DNA from 4 places in the Desulfofundulus thermocisternus DSM 10259 genome. Region 4 is predicted to be linked to each of the others. Evidence: riboswitches for the same ligand, from Rfam matches in the RefSeq annotation. Region 4 holds a riboswitch; each other region holds the start of a gene.
What was found. A riboswitch is a leader RNA that binds a small molecule or an ion and turns the genes downstream of it on or off. The one in region 4 is predicted to bind cobalamin.
Positions count from the first base shown of each region.

Region 1: linked by a shared signal. The riboswitch ahead of cobT (nicotinate-nucleotide--dimethylbenzimidazole phosphoribosyltransferase) and the one ahead of BR83_RS0108335 (DUF2162 domain-containing protein) in region 4 are both predicted to bind cobalamin.
Region 2: linked by a shared signal. The riboswitch ahead of cbiD (cobalt-precorrin-5B (C(1))-methyltransferase CbiD) and the one ahead of BR83_RS0108335 (DUF2162 domain-containing protein) in region 4 are both predicted to bind cobalamin.
Region 3: linked by a shared signal. The riboswitch ahead of thiC (phosphomethylpyrimidine synthase ThiC) and the one ahead of BR83_RS0108335 (DUF2162 domain-containing protein) in region 4 are both predicted to bind cobalamin.

Region 1 is NZ_JMLG01000026.1:7,273-12,162, reverse strand. Features, by position in the region: gene BR83_RS0112345 (DUF342 domain-containing protein) at 175-1,665, shown strand; gene BR83_RS0112340 (ferredoxin domain-containing protein) at 1,685-2,218, shown strand; cobalamin riboswitch at 2,283-2,487, shown strand; gene cobT (nicotinate-nucleotide--dimethylbenzimidazole phosphoribosyltransferase) at 2,576-3,643, shown strand; gene fbp (fructose-1,6-bisphosphate aldolase/phosphatase) at 3,758-4,852, opposite strand.
Region 2 is NZ_JMLG01000014.1:26,864-31,753, reverse strand. Features, by position in the region: gene BR83_RS0110455 (histidinol-phosphatase) at 1-330, shown strand, start outside; gene BR83_RS0110450 (DnaD domain-containing protein) at 399-1,175, shown strand; gene BR83_RS0110445 (ATP-binding protein) at 1,196-1,939, shown strand; cobalamin riboswitch at 1,953-2,215, shown strand; gene cbiD (cobalt-precorrin-5B (C(1))-methyltransferase CbiD) at 2,328-3,431, shown strand; gene cbiE (precorrin-6y C5,15-methyltransferase (decarboxylating) subunit CbiE) at 3,413-4,072, shown strand; gene cbiT (precorrin-6Y C5,15-methyltransferase (decarboxylating) subunit CbiT) at 4,101-4,640, shown strand; gene cobI (precorrin-2 C(20)-methyltransferase) at 4,630-4,890, shown strand, end outside.
Region 3 is NZ_JMLG01000002.1:171,121-176,010, forward strand. Features, by position in the region: gene bzaB (B12 lower ligand biosynthesis ThiC-like protein BzaB) at 1-830, opposite strand, end outside; gene thiC (phosphomethylpyrimidine synthase ThiC) at 834-2,132, opposite strand; cobalamin riboswitch at 2,239-2,485, opposite strand; gene BR83_RS0102885 (DUF6125 family protein) at 2,682-3,194, shown strand; gene BR83_RS0102890 (fumarylacetoacetate hydrolase family protein) at 3,229-3,990, opposite strand; gene BR83_RS0102900 (S-layer homology domain-containing protein) at 4,273-4,890, opposite strand, start outside.
Region 4 is NZ_JMLG01000008.1:43,941-48,830, forward strand. Features, by position in the region: gene BR83_RS0108315 (MFS transporter) at 158-1,459, opposite strand; gene BR83_RS0108320 (YqhV family protein) at 1,572-1,847, shown strand; cobalamin riboswitch at 2,025-2,278, shown strand; cobalamin riboswitch at 2,416-2,690, shown strand; gene BR83_RS0108335 (DUF2162 domain-containing protein) at 2,907-3,656, shown strand; gene BR83_RS15410 (MotA/TolQ/ExbB proton channel family protein) at 3,656-4,345, shown strand; gene BR83_RS0108345 (DUF2149 domain-containing protein) at 4,296-4,643, shown strand; gene BR83_RS0108350 (cobaltochelatase subunit CobN) at 4,663-4,890, shown strand, end outside.

The DNA.
Region 1 (4,890 bases), on a different contig from region 4:
CCGCCGCTTTCCGGCATTAAGCGGCACCCCTGGCAGGAGATCCCTGTGCAGATGTGGAAGGATTTACGTAAATGTTGCTGCAGGGAAAAAGGGCCGCTTTCTTATTTTTGGCCGGGATCTTCCGAATAAAGTTATAAGGGTGATTTTAAGCAAGCTGTACTGGGGGAGGAAATGGTGGCCGGCGAAAATTTAAAGGTAACCATAAGCGAGGACGGGCTGAGGGCTTATATTTCCGCCCCGGAAGGCGTTACCGTCCTGGAGCAGGAGGCGGTCCGCGAAGCACTGCAGGCGGCGGGGGTGGTTTGGGGCATTAAAGAGGAGGTGGTGGCCTCCTTTGCCGCCGGTCCCCGGCCGGAGCCGTTGCTGGTGGCGGAAGGGGAGCCGCCGCAGCCCGGTGTGGACGAGCGGCTGGAGATTTTTTTCGAGGAGGAGATTCCCCCCGGGAGGGCCGGGGAAGGGGAAGAACGCGTTGACTTCCGGGAGACCAGCACCATTGTTTCCGTGGAGTCCGGGACCCTGCTGGCGGTAAAGCATCCCCCGCAGCCGGGGCAGCCGGGCAGGTCCGTGACCGGCGAGGTTCTCCCACCCCCGCCGCCGGTACTGCTGGAGCTGCAGGCGGGGAAAGGGGTGGAGCTGAAGGAAGGGGGCACCCGGGTGGTGGCCGCGGGTAGCGGGCGGCCCTGGTACAGAAAAGCCGGGAACACTTATATTTTTTATGTTGATCCCCTCCTGGTTCATCAGGGGGATGTGAACATTAAAAGCGGTAATATTAGATTCAAAGGGGATCTGAAAATACTGGGCAATGTTTGTGAGGCCATGGAAGTGGAGGCAACGGGTGCTGTGGAGATCACCGGCCTGGTGACCCGGGCGGCCGTGGTCAGCGGCCGGAAGATGCACGTTCACCGGGGGGTAATCGGCAGCAGGCTGCGGGCCGGCACCGGCTTTCCGGGGGCCCTGAAACTCTCCTTCATGTTCCGGGATATACGGTCCGGCCTGGACCTCCTGCGGGCGGCCCTGGAACAGGTGAAGCAGCGGCAGGGGAAAAGCCCGGCGCGGCTGGATTTCGGGCGGGTTCTCATGGCCCTGATGGATACCAGGTTTAAGCATTTGCGTCCCCTGGTGAAAAACACCCTGCGGGAAATTGCCGCCGTCAGGGCGATGGTGCCGGAGGAAGTGGCCAGGTGCGGCCGCTCCCTGAACTGCCTGGTTGGTCTGAACCCCCTGACGGTGAAGAATTTCGATCAGGTGGTCAGGGACGTGGAAGCCGCCGTCGCCCTGCTGCAGGAGGCCGCGGAAAACCCGGCCGATGTGGTGCTCCCCTCGGCCATGAATTCCACCATCCAGAGTTCGGGGAGCGTTTTTGTGACCCGGCAGGGGTGCGTCAACACCACCATCAGTGCCGGGCGGGACGTGGTGATCAGGGGTTCCTTCAAGGGCGGGGAGATTTTCTGTGACGGCAGCGCCGAGGTGGAGGAGCTGGGCAGCGCCCTGGGGGCGCCCCCGGTGGTCCGGGTGGGAGCATCCGGGGTGATCAGGGTGAAGCGGGCTTTCCCGGGGTCCGTGGTGCAGGTGGGGCAGCGCCGCCAGGTCCTGGCGCAGGAAACGGGCTCCATCAAGGTCCTTCTCAATAAAGAGGGGGAGCTGGATATCATTCCGGGAAAATAATAGTTTTCGGGGAAGGGTGATGGTTTTGCGCGAGGCTTTGCTCATGGTGGCTCAACTGATGGCCCTGGCAGCCCGTACCGCTCCCAAGGGGCTGGGCCAGGATTACGTGGGCGTCAGGATTTTATCGGGGGAAGAATTATCCCGGCTGGCCGATGAAATGGAACGGTTCGGGAAGGAGCGGGGGAAGGTGAACTTCGACCGGGATGCCGATAATGTGCGCCGCTCCGACGCGGTGGTCCTCATCTCCCTGACGGAGAACAAGCCCCTGGGCCTGAACTGCGGAGCCTGCGGTTTCAGCCGCTGCGAGGACCTGCAGAGCCATGAGGGGCCGGAGTTTCCCGGGCCCCTGTGCGCGTGGCGCCTGCTGGATGTGGGTATTGCCCTGGGCTCGGCGGTGAAAACGGCCAGCCTCTTCAATGCCGACAACCGGATCATGTACCGGGTGGGGACGGTGGCCCGCCAGATGGGCCTGCTTCAGGGCCCCATTGTGGTGGGTATTCCCATTTCGGCCACGGGCAAGAATATTTACTTTGACCGGCCGGTAAAAAGTTGAAATATTTTTCCGGACGGCAGGAAAAGTAAAGGGGTGCGTCGAAAAACTATTTTATAATAAATGGCATATATCAACACCGGCAGGTGCCCCCGCTTTTGCGGGGGAGAATAGGGAATCAGGTGCGAATCCTGAGCGGTCCCGCCACTGTGAATGGGGAGCGGCCACCGGGATGATGCCACTGGCAGGGCACCCGCTGATGGGTGTCGCCGGGAAGGCGGGTGGCCGCGAGGATCCTGAGCCAGGAGACCTGCCTGCCGGTTTTGCCACCGCTGGATGATGGTAAAGTCCACGGCCTTGATGGGGCTGTGGACTTTTATTTTTAGCCAGATCCATTAATTTGCAGGGAGGTTGGTGAAATTGCTGCTGGAAAAAACCATAGGCGAGGTGGGGATGCTGTACGAGCAGCCCATGGCTGAGGCCCGGGAGCGGCTGGACAGCCTGATCAAGCCGCCGGGCAGCCTGGGCCGGCTGGAGGAGCTGGCCATTCAGCTGGCGGGCATTACCGGTAACCCCCGCCCCGTGGTTGGCGACCGGGTGATCATCGTCATGGCCGGCGATCACGGGGTGGTGGCCGAAGGGGTCAGCGTGGCGCCCCAGGAGATCACCCACCAGCAGCTCCCGGCTTTTCTCAACGGGGTGGCCGGGATCGGCGTGCTGGGGCGGCTGGCCGGTGCCCGTCTGGTGGTGGTGGATGTGGGGGTGGCCGTGCCCGTGGATTACCCCGGGGTTTTGAACAGGAAGGTACGCCCGGGTACGGGAAACATCGCCCGCGGCCCGGCCATGACCCGCGAGGAAGCGGTGCGGGCGGTGGAGGTGGGCATCGAGGTGGTCCAGGAGGAAATCGACCGGGGGGCCACCCTGATTGGCCTCGGCGATATGGGCATTGGCAACACCACCCCCAGCAGCGCCATTGCCGCGGCGCTGGGAGGCTTTGACCCCGGGGAGGTCACCGGGCGGGGGACCCTGGTCAACGATGAAGTGCTGCAGCGGAAAATAGAAGTGGTGTCCAGGGCGCTGGAGGTGAACCGCCCCGATCCCACCGACCCCCTGGATGTTCTGGCCAAAGTGGGCGGGCTGGAAATCGGCGGCCTGGCCGGGGTTATCCTGGGGGCGGCCGCCCGGCGGGTGCCGGTGGTCATCGACGGCTTTATCACCACTGCCGCCGCCATGGTGGCGGTGGCCCTGCAGCCCCGGGCCAGGGAGTTTTTAATTCCTTCCCACCTTTCGGGGGAGCGGGGTCACCGTCTCATCCTGGAGCACCTGGGGCTGGTACCCATGCTGCACCTGAACATGCGGCTGGGAGAGGGGACCGGGGCAGCCCTGGCCATGCACCTGGTGGAAGCGGCCTGCCGGGTGATCAACGAGATGGCCAGCTTTAGCGAGGCGGGCCTGACCGCGCTGGATGAGGAAAAGATATTGAAGTAAATAAACAGGCCCTGGAAAGCCGGCGGGCTTTTCCAGGGCCCGTATAATTTTTACCGCGGTACGGCCCGCTGCTGTTTGGCGGGCGGAAATTCAACTGGCAGGTCGACCGGTTGTCTAGCGCAGTTTTTCGAAGCGGTCTTTCAGCTTTTTCAGCACCTGGGGCATGGTGGTGTATTCCATTTCGTCCAGGTGCAGCCGGTGTGGTTCGAAGGGTCCCAGGCTGCGCATGTAGCTGGCGATTTCGTTGGCCATCTGCCGCGCCTGATCGAAGGCCGGGTCGGCAAAGAAGTCCTGCGGCCCGATGAGCTTGCCGTCGGCAAGCTGGAAGCCCAGGGCGACCACCCGGGGCGGGCCGTCAAAACGGGATGGGGTGGCCTGCTGCATGCTGACCGGCATCAGCGGGCCGCTGTGGGAGCCGCGCATCCAGCCGCTGACCAGGTGGGGTTTGGTGAAGGGTTCCAGCACCTCGCCCACGGCCGGCATGCCGCTCTGGCAGCGCACGATGCACACCGGGTCGTCCTTACCCACGTAGCGGCCGGCCATCAGGTTAAGCCGCTGGGTGCTGGATACAGCCGCGATTTCTCCCGTTTTCTTGTGGAAGACGCGCTTGATGCAGTAGCGGCCGGGGGCGCCGATAAAGACCAGCATGTCGTATATATCTTCCGGGGCTGAGAAGTTGACCCGCGTGTTTTCGATCAGGTCCCGGACCTCGAAGATGAACCCGTCGTGCATGCTGGGGTCGATGACCAGCCCGGCGGTGTTAAAGGGGTCGGCGAAAATTTTGTACAGGGGCAGGTTCCAGGCTCCCGGTTCGGTCTTGTCGGCCATGAAGATCACTATGGGTTCGCTCTTGCGCTCTTCAAACTCCATCTCCGCAACTCCCGGGCCCAGGCCCTTAATGTTGCCGGAAAAGGCATCGGCCAGCAAGTCCTGTCCCGCTCCGTAAAGCTTCAACTTTTTGGCTATTTCCGTACAGGCTACAAAGGTATCCCAGGCCAGCTGGTGAATTTCACCGTTGTTCCGGCCCAGTTCGTGGGTCATAATCAGGTTGATATCGTCACCTACGTGAGCTACATACGAGTCAATCAGCAGGGAACTGCCCTTCAACATGCCCTGGGCCTTTTCGATCAGGGCGGAGTGGACGCTTGAGTGTCCGACGCATCCTCCGACATCCGCTTTGATGACCGTAACGGTAATTTTTTTGCCCATGAAAATCCTCCCCGTACAAAAAAATGATCCACTTACAT
Region 2 (4,890 bases), on a different contig from region 4:
CTTTATCGCCGTCATGGTGAACGCTTCTGGGGTAAAACTTTAATAGATGCCCATCAGGGAAAGATCGAGCCTATACTGAAGGATATGGCACGAAAAAAAATTGGCCTGGAAGTAAACACCTCCAGCATAAAACGGGGGCTAAGCGAGTTTCATCCCAGCAGGGAAATTCTTTTCCTGGCCCGTGAGTATGGTGTGAAAGTATTTACCGTTGGCTCTGACGCGCACCGGCTTTCAGAACTGGGAGCATATATAAAGCAGGCGATAATTATGCTAAAAGAAATGGGGTTAGCAGTATATACATTTACTGCTCGTCAACCCTGCCCCTTATAAGGTTTTTTTTATCTGGACAAACTTCCTCCCTTACCATAAAATATTCACTAACAGGGAGGAAGGTTATGATGAGCGGTAGAACGGTAAAAAGATACCGTGAGGGAAATATTACCGCTGCCTTTGGAACAGATCTTTTACTCCAGGGCATTACAGCTGTTCCCAACCTTTTGCTTCGCTTATATCGCCACCTTGATATAACCGATGAAGAAATGATCCTTCTCATTCAACTTTTAAGGTTACAGATAGAGGAAAAAAATTTACTTCCTTCCGCTTCTGCGCTGGCTGAGTGTACGTCCCAGGATGTAACCCAGGTACAGCAAAATCTAAACAGGTTGTTAGAAAAAGAGGTCCTGGCTGTAACTCAGTATTACGATGAAAATAAGGATCAAATCCTGAGTGGGTACGATTTTGAACCGTTGCTGGAAAAGCTTTCAGAGATCTGGGCCAGTATCAGGGTCAGGGAAATAGAGCGTACCCGCTGCTTGCTGGAAAAAAGAACCCGGCTGGAAGCCAATTCTCCGGAATTTGCATTAATTATAAAGGCATTTGAACAGGAGTTCGGGCGTCCTGTTTCTCCTATGGAGGTAGAACAAATACGGCAATGGATTGAAGAATTAAACCCTACGCTGGTTTTAGAAGCCCTGCGCCGGGCTGTCTTGATGGGAAAGCATAATTTTAAATATATTGATAGTATTATTCTGGAGTGGAAAAAGAATAATCTTCGTACTCTGGAAGAAATAAACGCCTATGATGCGCAGTTTAAGAAACGACGTTCAGTTAAAAATACCACACCAAAGGTAGACGAACGTAAAAAAGCACTTTTAAAAACCCTATATCTTAGTTAAGGGAGAAAGGATGCTGGCCAATGAAGGCCTGCCCTGTATGTAATGACCGGGGTATAGTGATAAAAAATAACGTGGCTTTTCCCTGCTCCTGTAGCAAGCAAAAGGCTATCCTCAACCGTTTTAAAGAAGCTGGATTGCCAGAAGGGTTACGTAGTCATACTTTTGATAAATTTGACTTCAAGTATTATTCCAAATTCAGAATAGATCCGGAACGAAAAATAACTTATTACGAGTTGGCCAGGCGTACCTTTCAAGCAGCACTGGACTTCGTCCAAAACTTTAAAAAAAACCGGCATATCGATGGTCTTTTAATTACAGGTCCCGTTGGAAGTGGGAAAACATACCTGGCGGCATGTATAGCAAACGCTTTACTGGAAGCAGAAACAGTATTATTGTTTGTCGTCGTACCTGATTTACTGGATCGCCTGCGCTCTACTTATGATCAAAACCGCCAGATAATAGAACATTATTCGGAAAAAGACCTGCTGGATACGGCAAGGGAAGTGCCTCTCTTATTTTTGGATGATTTGGGAGCCCATAATTATACTGAATGGGCCAAAAATAAACTTTACTCTATATTAAATTACCGCGTTAATCACCGTCTTCCCGTAATCATCACCACCAATATCAGCCTGGAAAACCTGGGTGAATATCTGGGGGAAAGAACTGCGTCCCGCATTTGCCAAATGTGCTGGCCCTGTCGATTATCGGTAGAAGATGATATTCGAATGATCAAACGCAGGGAAAAACTCCAGGACAGCTAGTCTGAAAAGGAAAAACTAAATATTAGGGGCGGGTCCCCTCGGGGGATAATAGGGAAGACCGGGGAGCAGCTAACCTGCTTGAGCCGGCGCGGTCCCGCCACTGTAACCGGGGAGGAGCCGCAAATTGCCACTGGTTATATACTCACTGGAAAGCTAAAAAGATATTTTTCAACAATTTGTTGTGATTTTACAATATTTATTGTGAGTATTGACCGGGAAGGCGCGGTTATCTGATGATCCGCGAGCCAGGAGACCTGCCTGCCCCTTAAAACTGAACTTTTCAAGTTCAGTAAAGGCCTATCTATCTTCGCGCGAAAGATAGCAGGCGTAATGAAACCTGACACGCCCTTCTTTTGCCGGGCGTGTTTTTTTCAGGAGGAAAAATGAAGTGACTAAATCTTTACGTAACGGAATTACCACCGGAGCATGTGCTGCTGCAGCAGCCCGTGCGGCTACAGAATTACTTTATCATGATACCAAGCCCGGTGAAGTTACCCTGGTAAATCCAACTGGCCAGTTAATCAGGGTACCAATCCATAAGCTGGTAAATATACCCGGTGGCACAAGGGCAGTGGTAATTAAAGACGGGGGGGATGATCCCGACGTTACCCACGGCCTCCCAGTTGTAGTAGAAGCTCGCCCCACTAAAAAAGGGATCCAGCTCCGCGGGGGACCCGGTGTAGGACGGGTTACCAAACGGGGTCTGGCAGTGGCAGTAGGAGAGCCAGCCATTAACCCTGTTCCAAGGCAAATGATCAGGGAAGCGGTAAACAGCATCCTTCCTCCCAATCGGGGAGTGGAACTTACGGTCAGCGTACCCGGAGGAGAGCTGGTGGCCAGGCGCACCCTGAACCCCCGCCTGGGGATTGTAGGAGGTATATCCATATTGGGTACAACGGGGATAGTTCGGCCCATGTCCGAAGAAGCTTTTAAAGATTCTCTATTACCACTGCTGGACGTAGCCAGGGCAGCGGGTTTTAACCAGGTTGTTCTTACTCCCGGACAAATGGGGGTTCGGACGGCAGTTGATAAATACGGATTTCCGGCCGATGCCGTGGTAGAAATGAGTAATTTCGTGGGGTTCATGCTGGAAAACTGTGTAGAAAAAGGCTTTTCCGGCGTTCTCCTCTGGGGACATCATGGCAAACTGTTAAAAGTTGCAGCTGGAATATTTCACACTCACAGCCGCATAGCGGATGCCCGGCGAGAAACGCTGGCCAGTTATGCTGCCCTGATGGGAGCAGACAGAACCCTGATTGCTCATATTATGGAAGCCGGCACTATTGAAAGTGTAGTAGATCTTCTGGCTGAACATAATTTATTGGGCATATACCATCAGCTGGCTAGCCGGGCCAGCCAGCGAGCCATGGAGTACGTCCACCACCGCTTGCTGGTGGGAACGGTATTCTTGACCTTAGATGGCAAAATCCTGGGATGGGACCATCATGCCCGGGAAATAGGGAGGGCACTGGGATGCCGCGAATTAAAATAATTGGGGTGGGCCCGGGCCACCAGGATTACCTTACTCCCGCAGCCCAAAAGGCTCTGGCCGAAGCCGGGGTGCTGGTAGGCGGCATTCGCCATCTTTCTCTTTTAGCCAATGGTAGACAAAAAACGTTTATCATTAAAAATAACCTTAAGGCCATGGTTGATTTTATCAATCGACACCGGGAAGAAGGAGTAGCCGTTATAGCCTCCGGCGACCCCGGTTTATATGGTATTCTGCAGTACCTGCTTCAATACTTTTCTGTAGAGGAACTGGAAGTAATTCCTGGTGTCAGTTCTGTGCAACTGGCCTTCGCCCGCCTGGCCCTGCCCTGGCACGATGCCCTGATTACAAGTGCTCACGGAAGACCAGTTGAAGACTTGATTCAGCTGGTGCGCGACCATAAAAAAGTAGCCCTTTTTACCGACCCGAGAAGTTCACCCAGCCGCATAGCCAGCATGCTCTTAGAAGCAGGTATAATCAACCGAAAAATTTTTGTTTGTTGTAATTTGAGTTATCCGGAAGAAAAAATCCTGGAAACCACAGCCGGTGAACTAGCCTGTATGGATCTATCCGGGCAAAAAAATTGTGTTATGGTGATTATAGATGAGAAAGTCCTGGCCTTACACGACTCCGGGAATTCCTGATGAATTTTTTATTCGCGGCGATATTCCCATGACCAAGGAAGAAGTTCGTACCGTCACCCTGGCCAAAGCACGATTAGGGCCAGGCCAGGTTGTGTGGGATATTGGCAGCGGTACCGGCTCCCTTGCCATAGAAGCGGCAAGGCTAATAGGCAACGGCACTGTTTATGCCATCGAGCAGAACCCTGTTGCAAGAGAGCTAATCCGTAAAAACATATACCAGTTCGACCTGAAAAATATAGAGGTAATTGAAGGTCGCGCTCCAGAAGCGTTGCTCCCCCTTCCCGTTCCCCAAAGGGTCTTCATCGGTGGCTCGGGCGGAAAGCTGGAAGAGATAATAAACCTGCTGCAAATAAGACTTAATCCTGGAGCAAGAGTGGTCATTAACGCCTTAACCCTGGAAACACTCACCCGCATCCTGGTTTTACTCGACCAACTGCCATGGAAAAAGGAAGTGGTACAGGTATCTGTTACCCGTGCGGTTTCCCGCGGCAATTATCATCTGCTGCATGCTTTAAACCCGGTGTGGATCATTGCTGTCCAAAAGGAGGGAGATGAGGGTGGGGGGTAAGTTTTATGGTATCGGAGTTGGCCCCGGGGATCCAGAGCTACTTACCCTAAAAGCTTATCGCATATTACAAAATGTAGATGTAGTATGTGTTCCTAAATCATCAGCTGACCGGGAAAGCCTGGCTTTGTCAGTGGTCAATAAGATAATCAAGCATCAAATCCTAACTATCGAATTAACTTTTCCCATGTCCAGAAACAAGCAAATATTAGAAGAACATTGGGCCATAGCCGGGGAAAAAGTAGCACAACTG
Region 3 (4,890 bases), on a different contig from region 4:
GTCTCCACATGGTGGATGGGCACATGCCCCGGCCCCTCCACCATCACCTGCACCCCTTTCTCCCTGGCGCGGGCCACCAGTTCCCCGGCCACCAGCAGGCCCTGGATCTGGGCGCCGTCCAGGGAATCGGCAATGCACCCGGGGCGGATGGCATCGCCCAGGCTCAAGGTTACGTCGTACTCCCGCAGGATGTCCAGCACCCGGTCGAACTCCTCATAAAGGGGATTTTCTTTCCGGTTGTGCAGCATCCAGCCGGTGAGGAAGGCGCCGCCCCGGCTCACGATGTCCGTCACCCGGCCGGTTTTCTGCAGGCGCTCCACCACCTCAAAATTGAGGGCGCAGTGAATGGCCATGAAATCAATGCCCGCAGCCGCCTGCTTTTCTATGGCTTCAAACATGTCCTCCGGGGTCATGGCCACAATGCCGCCCCTCTTCTCGATGGCCTCAATGCCCGCCTGGTAGATGGGCACGCTTCCCACGGGAACCGTGGCCCTTTCCAGGCTAACGCGGCGCATGCCGTCGATGTCCCCCCCGGTGGAGAGGTCCATAATGGCATCGGCCCCGGCGGAAATGGCCACCTCGATCTTGCGGGCCTCCATTTCCGGGTCGTCCCGGTCGCTGGAGGTGCCAATGAGGGCATTCACCTTGGTCCGCAGGCCCCGCCCGATGGCGCAGGTCCGGATCCCTTTCCGCAACCTGTTTTTCGGGATGACGATGGTACCGGCGGCCACCCCGGCCCGGATGAATTCCGGGTCCACTCCCTCCTGCCGGGCCGCCTCCTCCATTTCCGGCGTAATAAAGCCCTTCCTGGCTGCCAGTAACCGGGTCATAACCTAACACACCCCCTGCTCTTTGCCCAGATATTCCCCGACCACCTGCATGGCGCAGTACCTGCCGCACATGGCGCAGGCCCGGTGGGAACCATGGCTGCGTTCCCGGCGCAGGGCATCGGCCCGGAGGGGATCAATGGCCAGCTCGATCTGCCTGTCCCAATCCAGGGCCTTGCGGGCCCGGGACATTTCCAGGTCCCACTGCGCCGCCCGGGGCTCCCTGGCCACGTCGGCCGCATGGGCGGCTATGCGGGCGGCGACCACCCCTTCCCGCACCTGCTCCACACCGGGCAGTCCCAGGTGCTCCGCGGCGGTGACGTAACAGAGAAATTCCGCTCCGGCCCAGGCCGCCAGGGCCCCGCCGATGGCTGCAGTAACATGGTCGTACCCCGGGGCGATGTCCGTAACCACCGGGCCGAAGACAAAATAGGGTGCCCCGTGGCAGAGCTGCTTTTCCAGCTGTACGGTGGCCTTCAGGTGCCCCAGGGGGACGTGCCCCGGTCCTTTGACCATCACCTGCACCTGCTGCTGCCGGGCCCGGGCCACCAGTTCCCCCAGCACCACCAGCTCCTGCACCTGGGCCGCGTCCAGGGAATCGGCCAGGCAGCCCGGACGCCAGCCGTCGGCCAGGCTCAAGGTAACATCATAGCGGCGGCAGATCTCCAGCAGCCGGTCGAAATGCTCGTAAAGGGGATTTTCCTTCTGGTTGTAAATCATCCAGCCCATTAAGTGGCTGCCCCCGTGACTGACCAGGTAATCGACGCGGCGGTGTTTCTTTGCCGCCCGCAGGGTCTGCCACGTGGTGGCACAGTGCAGGGCCAGAAAATCCACCCCGTCGGCCGCCTGCCGCTCGATGACCTCGAACATCTCGTCCACCTTCATTTTGACCGCCGCCCCGTACTTCTCCCGGGCTTCCGCCAGGGCCTGGTACACGGGCAGGGTACCCACGGGCGTGGTGGTTGCGGCCAGCACAGCCCGCCGGGCACCGTCTATATCCCCATATACGCTCAGGTCCATGACGGCGTCCGTCCCGGCTTCCACGGCGGCGCGCACCTTGGCCACCTCACCTTCAATGGTATCACCGGGCCCCGCCAGGCCCACGCTGGCGCTTACCTTCACCCGAAGTCCTGTTCCGATGCCCACGGGATTGATGTTCTTTCTCCTGCGGTTGCGGGGAATGACAATGGTGCCTTCCGCCACCCCCCGGCGGATAAATTCCGGGTCCACCCCTTCCCGGCCGGCCACCCTTTTCATTTCCGGGGTAATTTCCCCGGCCAGGGCCCTGGCCATTTGCGTCGGCATTTATAACCACCTCCAGGCAGGTAAAATAAAAAGTCCCCAGCCAAAAACTTTCTGGCTGAGGACTTTACCATCATCCTCCGCGCACGGCTGCCCTTTCGCGCGAGGGCGACCACACTTCAAACAGGCAGGTCTCCTGGCTAACGGATCATTGCCCTTCCCCCCGGCCTTCCCGGCCGGCGTTCAACCGCGCTGCTTTTCTTACCTGCAGCTGTACACGGTGAATGCCTGCGACCAGTGACCGGGACAAGCTCCCCGACTACAGTGGCGGGACCGCGCCGTTTCCGGGTGGTATGCCACCCGTCCGGACTTCCCTATTCTCCCCTTCATGGGGCACCTGTTTGACTATTCAATTATCCAGGGTCTATTTTAACACAGCCGGCCCGGGGCGGGCAAGAAAAATTTTCCGTGAGATTCAAAATCAACCCCTCCGGCGGGCCGGGAAACCGGTTATGATTTACCAACCGCGGCTCTGGAAATGAACACATAAAAATGATATTATTTAAAAAAGATTAACAAATTAATTATTTTAAAGAAAGGTAGGGAGAGGCTATGGCCAACCAGTTTGCCGGGCTTTCCAGGGAAGAACTGCTGGCCGTGCTGAGCGATTTTGCCAAGCGCTGGCTGGCCCACGACGGGCTGTGGTTCCAGGCCGTGGAGCGGGAGCATGGTATGGAGGCAGCCATCAGGGCCGATGCGGCCGCCTGGGAACAATTCACGGTCAATGAAGCCAGGCGGATCATGAAGCTGCACGGCATCCCGGAAAACGGGGGCATCCCGGCATTAAAAAAGGCGCTGGGATACCGCCTGTACGCCCTGCTCAACCGCCAGGAAATTGTCGATGTGGACGAGAACCGGATTATTTTCCGCATGAACGACTGCCGGGTGCAGTCGGCCCGCAAAAGGAAAAACCTGCCCGACTTCCCCTGCAAAACCGTGGGGCTGGTGGAATATACGGAGTTTGCCCGGGCCATCGACCCGCGCATTAAAACCCGCTGCGTCTGCTGCCCGCCCGACGAGCACCCGGAAGAATACTACTGCGCCTGGGAATTCTGGATCGACTGAACGGCTTTCACCCGTGCCGGGCGCCGGCGGTCAGCTAGGCGCCCGACACGATCACATTGGCCAGCCGGCCGATGCCGGATATAACCACCTCCACCTGATCGCCCGGCTGTACCGGCCCCACCCCGGCGGGAGTACCCGTAAGGATGACATCCCCGGGCAAAAGGGTCATAATATGGGAAATAAAACTGACCAGCCGGTATACGGGAAAAATAAGCTGTGAGGTGGAGGAGTGCTGCTTTCTCTCCCCGTTGAGGTAAAGTGAAACTTCCCTGTCCCCCGGATCCAGGCCGGTGACGATATAGGGCCCCAGGGGCAGGAAGGTGTCGAAGGATTTGGCCCGGGTCCACTGCCCGTCCTTTTTCTGGAGGTCCCGGGCAGTAATATCATTGGCGCAGGTATACCCCAGAATGTATTCCGCGGCCTCTTCCTCCTGCACCTGCCAGGCCTTTTTCCCCATCACCACCGCCAGCTCGGCTTCGTAGTCCACCTGCCGGCTCATGGCAGGATAAACAACAGGTTTTCCCGGGCCGGTTACAGCTGTGGGCGGTTTGAGAAACAGCACCGGTTCCTCCGGCAGGGAAAGGCCCAGCTCCAGGGCGTGATCCCGGTAATTAAGCCCCACACATACCGCCTTTGTGGGCAGGCAGGGGGCCAGCAGTTCCACTTCCGCCAGGGCAAACCGCCGTCCCGGAACCGGTTCCAGAGATTGAAAGGGGTCGGCCACAGGCAGAACCGTGTCACCATCAACTATGCCGAAAAAAGTCTGTCCCTCATAATGAAAGCGGCCAATACGCACAAAAAAACACCCCTGTTTACAGCGTTGATTTTCCAGTGTTATTTTACCACAGTCCTGACACTCTTTCACCCGGAGCTCTCACCTTCCGGCAAGGACGAAGGCGGGCCCGGGACCCTGGATAGCCGGGGCCGGCGCCTGAAGAGCGGAGAGCATTATGTAGAGGTAAAGGTTATAAATCCTTTTGCACCGGATGCCCGGCCATAATTCTCCGCCGGTGGCCAGCAACAAAGGGCCGGGTCCCCCGCCACAGCGGAAACCCGGCCCCTCCTGACCGGCCACTACCTAGTTCCCGGAAAGGATATTATCCTGCCCGGGCGCCGGTAATTCTCTGGCTTCTTTTGCTTCAGCCGGCAGTTCAATCTTTACTTCGCCGTAGTCGCACCTGTTCACCTGCACCCGCATTTCCACCAGTTCCACCGGTATGCTTTCCTCGCCCAATTTGTTGTTCAGAGCAACCACGACAAAAGCCTCCCCGCCCCGGGTCAGATAGTCATCGGTGCCGATATAATCCTTGCCCCAGAGGGAAATGGAGCGGACCATCCGGGCAACTGCATCCAGCGCCTTCTCAAATTCCGGCCCGGAAAGCTGTGAACGCATGGATGCAGGCAGGTAGAGCTGGAAGAAAGCGGCCAGATCGTCAATCCGCCCGTAGTAGCCAAGCTCGTACACCGTTTCCCCATTTTTCTGGGTGGTACCCAGGACATGATAATGGAACGCGGATAACAGATCCTCCGGTATCCCCCCGGCACCCATTTGCATTTGTTCCCGCATCATGCCCTCCAGTTCGGGCATGCTCATTTTCACCCATTCGGCCTTCCCCGTTGCCGGGTCGGTTACCTTCATGTATAACTGGCCGTCCACATAATACTGCTCCATTTCCATCGCGGGCAGCTCTCCCCC
Region 4 (4,890 bases):
CTCAAGCTCCTTTCGGGATAACAGGTTGCACCTGTGTTATACAGGTGCCCTTTCGGACACCTCCTTTCCAGGTCTCCCGAAAAGCTAGCCATTCATAGAAATATTACCACGGATAGCGAAAGGTTACCCGGGACCGAATGGAAATAGAACCCAGTTATTATTCCTGTTTTTCCGGGTATTTCCAGGGCTTGCGTGCAGCCATGCCGGGGACCGGTTGAAGTTTATAGGGGACAGGCCGGATTTTTTCTTCTGCGGCAGGTTCTTTCATATCCCTTACCCTGATCAAAAATACAGCCAGCAGGGCGGCAACTCCGGCCAGGGTGGCCGTGCTCCAGAACATGAGGGGCAGGCCGTAATTCATTAAAAGGCCAAAAAGGGGGGGACCCAGGGCTACACCCAGAAATCGCACTCCACCGTAAAGGGAAGTAACCAGGCCACGCCTTTGCGCAGCTGTAGAGCTGGTGATAATGGTATTGAGGCAGGGGAGGGCCAGCCCGGTCCCGATGCCGGCCAGGGAAATTGCGATGAAAAAAAGGTAAGTGGTACGGTAAAAGCCCATCATGGTCAGGGCACCGCTGATCAGGGCCAGACCTGTTACCACCAGCCATTTCATTAAGGCCAGGCGCTTTTTGATAAGCCGGCCGGTGAGATAAGATGTTGAGCTCATAAACAGCACCGGGACGGCCAGGGCCATGCCCTTGCGTACACCATTCAGCCGGAATACTGTTTCCAGGTGTTCGGAGAGGAAAAATAGTACGCCGAAAAGGGTCAGCAGTGCCACTGCCCCGCCCAGGAAAGAGGTGAGCAGCATGGCCGATTTTTTCTCAAAGACCCTGGCAATGGATTTCAGGTATTCCCGTACGCTTTGTGCCTGCCGGTTTTGTTCCGGTTCACTGACCAGGAAATATACGCCCAGAACCACCGGTATTATTACCAGGGGAAAAAAAAGAAACGTAGCATACCAGGTAATCAGGCCAAGCAGGGCACCCAGTACGGGGCTCACCACTTTACCCAGGCCGTTGGCTGCTTCGATGATACCCAGGGCCGTGGCCCGCTGTTTACCCGTGTAAAGATCTCCGGTAAGGGCCATGGCAATGGGAGCGGTTCCCGCCGCTCCCATGCCCTGCAAAATACGACCGGCGAGAATGGCCTGGTAAACCATGCTTTTCAGGAAAATTGCTGCCAGCCCGGCCAGTATACCGCCCAGTCCGTAAAGGATGAGTGCCGGTACAATTACTTTTTTGCGGCCAAAACGGTCCGAGAGGAAACCGGCCAGCGGGATGATAATCCCGGCAGGAACAGAAAAGAGGGTGATCAGCAGGCTGACTTTAAATTGGGTGAGGTGCAACGCCTCCTTGATGGCAGGCAGCACCGGGATGATCATGGAATTGCCCAGAACCATAATAAAGGGCACCCCGCTCAAGGCAGCCAGCACCAGGGTGCTTTTTTGCTGTTTCATTGAGTTTCCCCGTCCTTTCGCCAAAAGTTTTCCCTGCCTTTAACCCCGCCTATGCATTTATGAATGCTGCAGGGCATAAGAAATTTTAGTAAAAACCGGCAGGAGGGATTTTATGTTCATATTCCTGGACCGCATCGTCTTGAGCATGGCCCTTTTAAGATTGCTTTCCTCATCCATTGAATTCAGCGCTGCCATGCTAATGCTGTACTTTAACCGGGTGGAAACAGCCTTAAAAATAAATAGCCTGCTGGCCCTGGTAGGACCCACAATTCTGCTTACAACCACCAGCCTGGGTCTTGCCGGCCTGGCCGGTAAAGTTTCTCTTTCTTCCATGGCTATAATCCTGCTGGGAGTTGCTCTGATTTTTATTGGTATTAACCGGATGTAGCTGGAAATACTCCCGGGCCAGGGCCGTGAAATTTGGGCAGGAGCCCATGAACATTCAACGCCACCGGCAACGGGTAAAAAACCGGTACGGGGGGAATCAGATTATATATGGACAACTTGTCAGAAATATGTTATTATTTCAGGCAAGTGGAATAAATAACTGCTGTTTTGGAGAATAAGTATTCGGCCGTATCCGGGTTTTCCTGCCAGCCGGCAGGGGTAAAAGGGAACCAGGTGAGAATCCTGGACGGTGGGGCCACTGTATTTGGGTAGCAGCTTTCCACTGGGCCACTGGTTCAGCATGCAGCGAGGAGAGAGCCGGTTCCTGCTGGAAGGAATCGGAGGTAAAAGCAAGCTGGGTGCCGGGCTGGGAAGGCGGAAAGCGGGCGATGACCCATGAGTCAGGAGACCTGCCCGGGTGCGCGGTACGGGGAGCCTCCCAGGAAACAGGGGCGTGTGCCGGTATCAACTGCCGTTTTTATCGGTAGATTGCCAGCCTTTATTTATCAACCCCGGTTTTCCCTGGTGGGCCGGGGTTAAGTTATTTGTTTCTGAATGTACACTTTAAACAACTGCATAGTGGAACAGGTGCTTTCACCTTGAGGGGTGAAAGTGAAAAGGGAAGCCGGTGCAAATCCGGCGCGGTCCCGCCACTGTGAGGGGGAGGGACTCCACATAAGGTCACTGTCCAGCACCCGGCCGGGTGCTTTACGGCCCGGGAAAGGGTCTGGTTGCCGGTGGATGAAATGACCGGGAGACCCGCTACGGGCTGGGTGCCGGATGGGAAGGCGTGGAGTACCCATTGATCCCGAGCCAGGAGACCTGCCTGTTCCCCAGAACCAGACCTGCCTACGCGGATAGGGGGTGGTTTGACATGTCCTGGCTGCTGGAGCCGGGAAATGGATCCTCCATCTGATGTAGATGGGGGATTTTTTATCGGTAGAGAAACGTTTAAACAAATGCCGGTATATGGTACCGTGGTGAATCCAGCAACAGGTTATTAAATCTATCCAGTACCTTGAGCAGTAAGGAATCTGTCGGAAGGCGGCGGTGAATAGTTATGCTTACAATTTTAGGCGGCCTGCTGACAGCCACCATCATTCTCAGCGTTAAAACAGGTCTGATCCTGGGCACTTCCTGGCTGGGCCGGAGGGGATTGTTACTGGTGTCTTTTCTGTTTGGTACTGTCCTTTACGGGCTGATCCTGGTTTTTAATGTCTATCGGCAGGCGCTGGTAGCCTTTCTGGACCGGTATACCTTTGCCGGCGCCCTGCTGGCAGCTGCTTTCTTCATTTACCTTGGCTTGCAGGAGGCAGGGGAGCAAAGGGCAGGGCGGGGTGTTTATCCTTCCTGTACCCCGGGTGGTTACCTCTTCCCTTTCCGTGGCCTGTCTCGCCTTAAGTACGCCCTGGGCTTTTTACCCTGCCCTTTATGCCTGGCAGCTCTGGCCTTATCCGTTATTCTGGCCGGTTCTATGCTGGGCACCGGGCTTTTACGCCTGGGATTATATGTGGCGGTACTGTTTTGTGTGCTTGTTTTATCCAGCAGCATTCTTGTACGCAGGGTAATTATCTTGCGCAATCTCAATCCTGAAGCTTTTTTTAACCCCCTCTTGCTTTTTACCGGGCTGGCAACCCTGATTTCCGCCCTTTTTATACCCAACTTTGTCCAGGCCATGGCCATGCCCATGGCGGCCATAAAAATTGAATCACCCCGCTGGCTGGCGGCGGTGTTAGCGGGGTTGGTGGTCTTAAGCCTGGCGGGTTATTTTCGCTATCAGATCAATTTTTTAAAGGAACGTGATGATTGATGACCATTCCTGGTTCCGAATATTTAACCAAAATTTTGCATGCCGCATCCCAGAGCCTGCTAATTCCCGATATTGTGGGTCTGCTCTTCTTTCTCGTTTTTGCCTTCATGGAACTGGGTAGTTTTGTGGCTGAAATGAGGAGAAGAAAAGTTATTCAGCCAGTCAACCTGCTGGAAGTAATTCATGACGTGGGAGGGGTTTCCCTCTGGCAGATGCGCAACCTGCAGCAGGTGCTTGATAGCAGTGCTTTAAATCCGCGCCAAAAAAAGCTGGTATCGGATCTTTTGGCAAAACCCGGACTGTCCCCTGAGGTCAGGAGGCTGGTGGCTCAGGACATACTGGACCGTGAAGAATTCCGGTTTAAACAAACACTGGACAAAACGGATTTACTGGCCAAACTCAGCCCGGTTTTCGGGTTGATGGGCACTCTTATCCCCCTTGGTCCCGGGCTGGCTGCTCTGGGGCAGGGTGATGTGCGGGGATTGTCCGAAGCAGTGATCATTGCTTTTGATACCACGGTAGTGGGTGTGGCTGCCGGAGCGGTGGGTGCTCTTATTTCCAGGGTGCGGCGCCGCTGGTACGAGCAGGATTTACGGTATCTGGAGTTGCTGCTGGAACTGGTGGTGGGGGGTGAGGGCCGTGCTGTTCAGGAGACAGAGGCGGGAGCGGTTGTCCGCAGAAGAAGTTGATCCCCTGGGCGGTCTGGCCAATCTGATTGATGTGATGCTGGTTTTTTGCTGCGGTTTGATGGTAGCCCTGGTTCTTTCCTGGAACCTGCAGAACATTATCTTTGCTAAAGTAAAGCCCGAGGAAAAACAGCGACTCATGCAAAGCATTCAGCGGGTGATTAATGTGGAACGGGGTAAAGAATTAAAGGAAATACCCGGGATAGAACAGGGGGGCGGTTCCGGTTACCAGGAGATGGGTACGGTTTACCAGGACCCGAAGACCGGGAAGTTGATCATGATTGAAAAGAACAGCCAATAAGTGAGGTGGCAGTGGATCAATGCCCACAGGTAAAGCAAAATGGCAAAAACACCCGACCTTGCTATCCCTGAGCCTGATAGTCCTGATTATTGTTTTCTTAATAAGTGCTTCCGGGGCTGCAGCAAATGAAAATGCACGTACTAAGGTGGTCATGCTTTTGGGCAGTGAGGGGTTTCTGGTACCCCTGGTGGATGCTTACGGCCAGCTGCAGAACTATCCTGTTGAGCTGAAGTTATTTAGCTCCAAC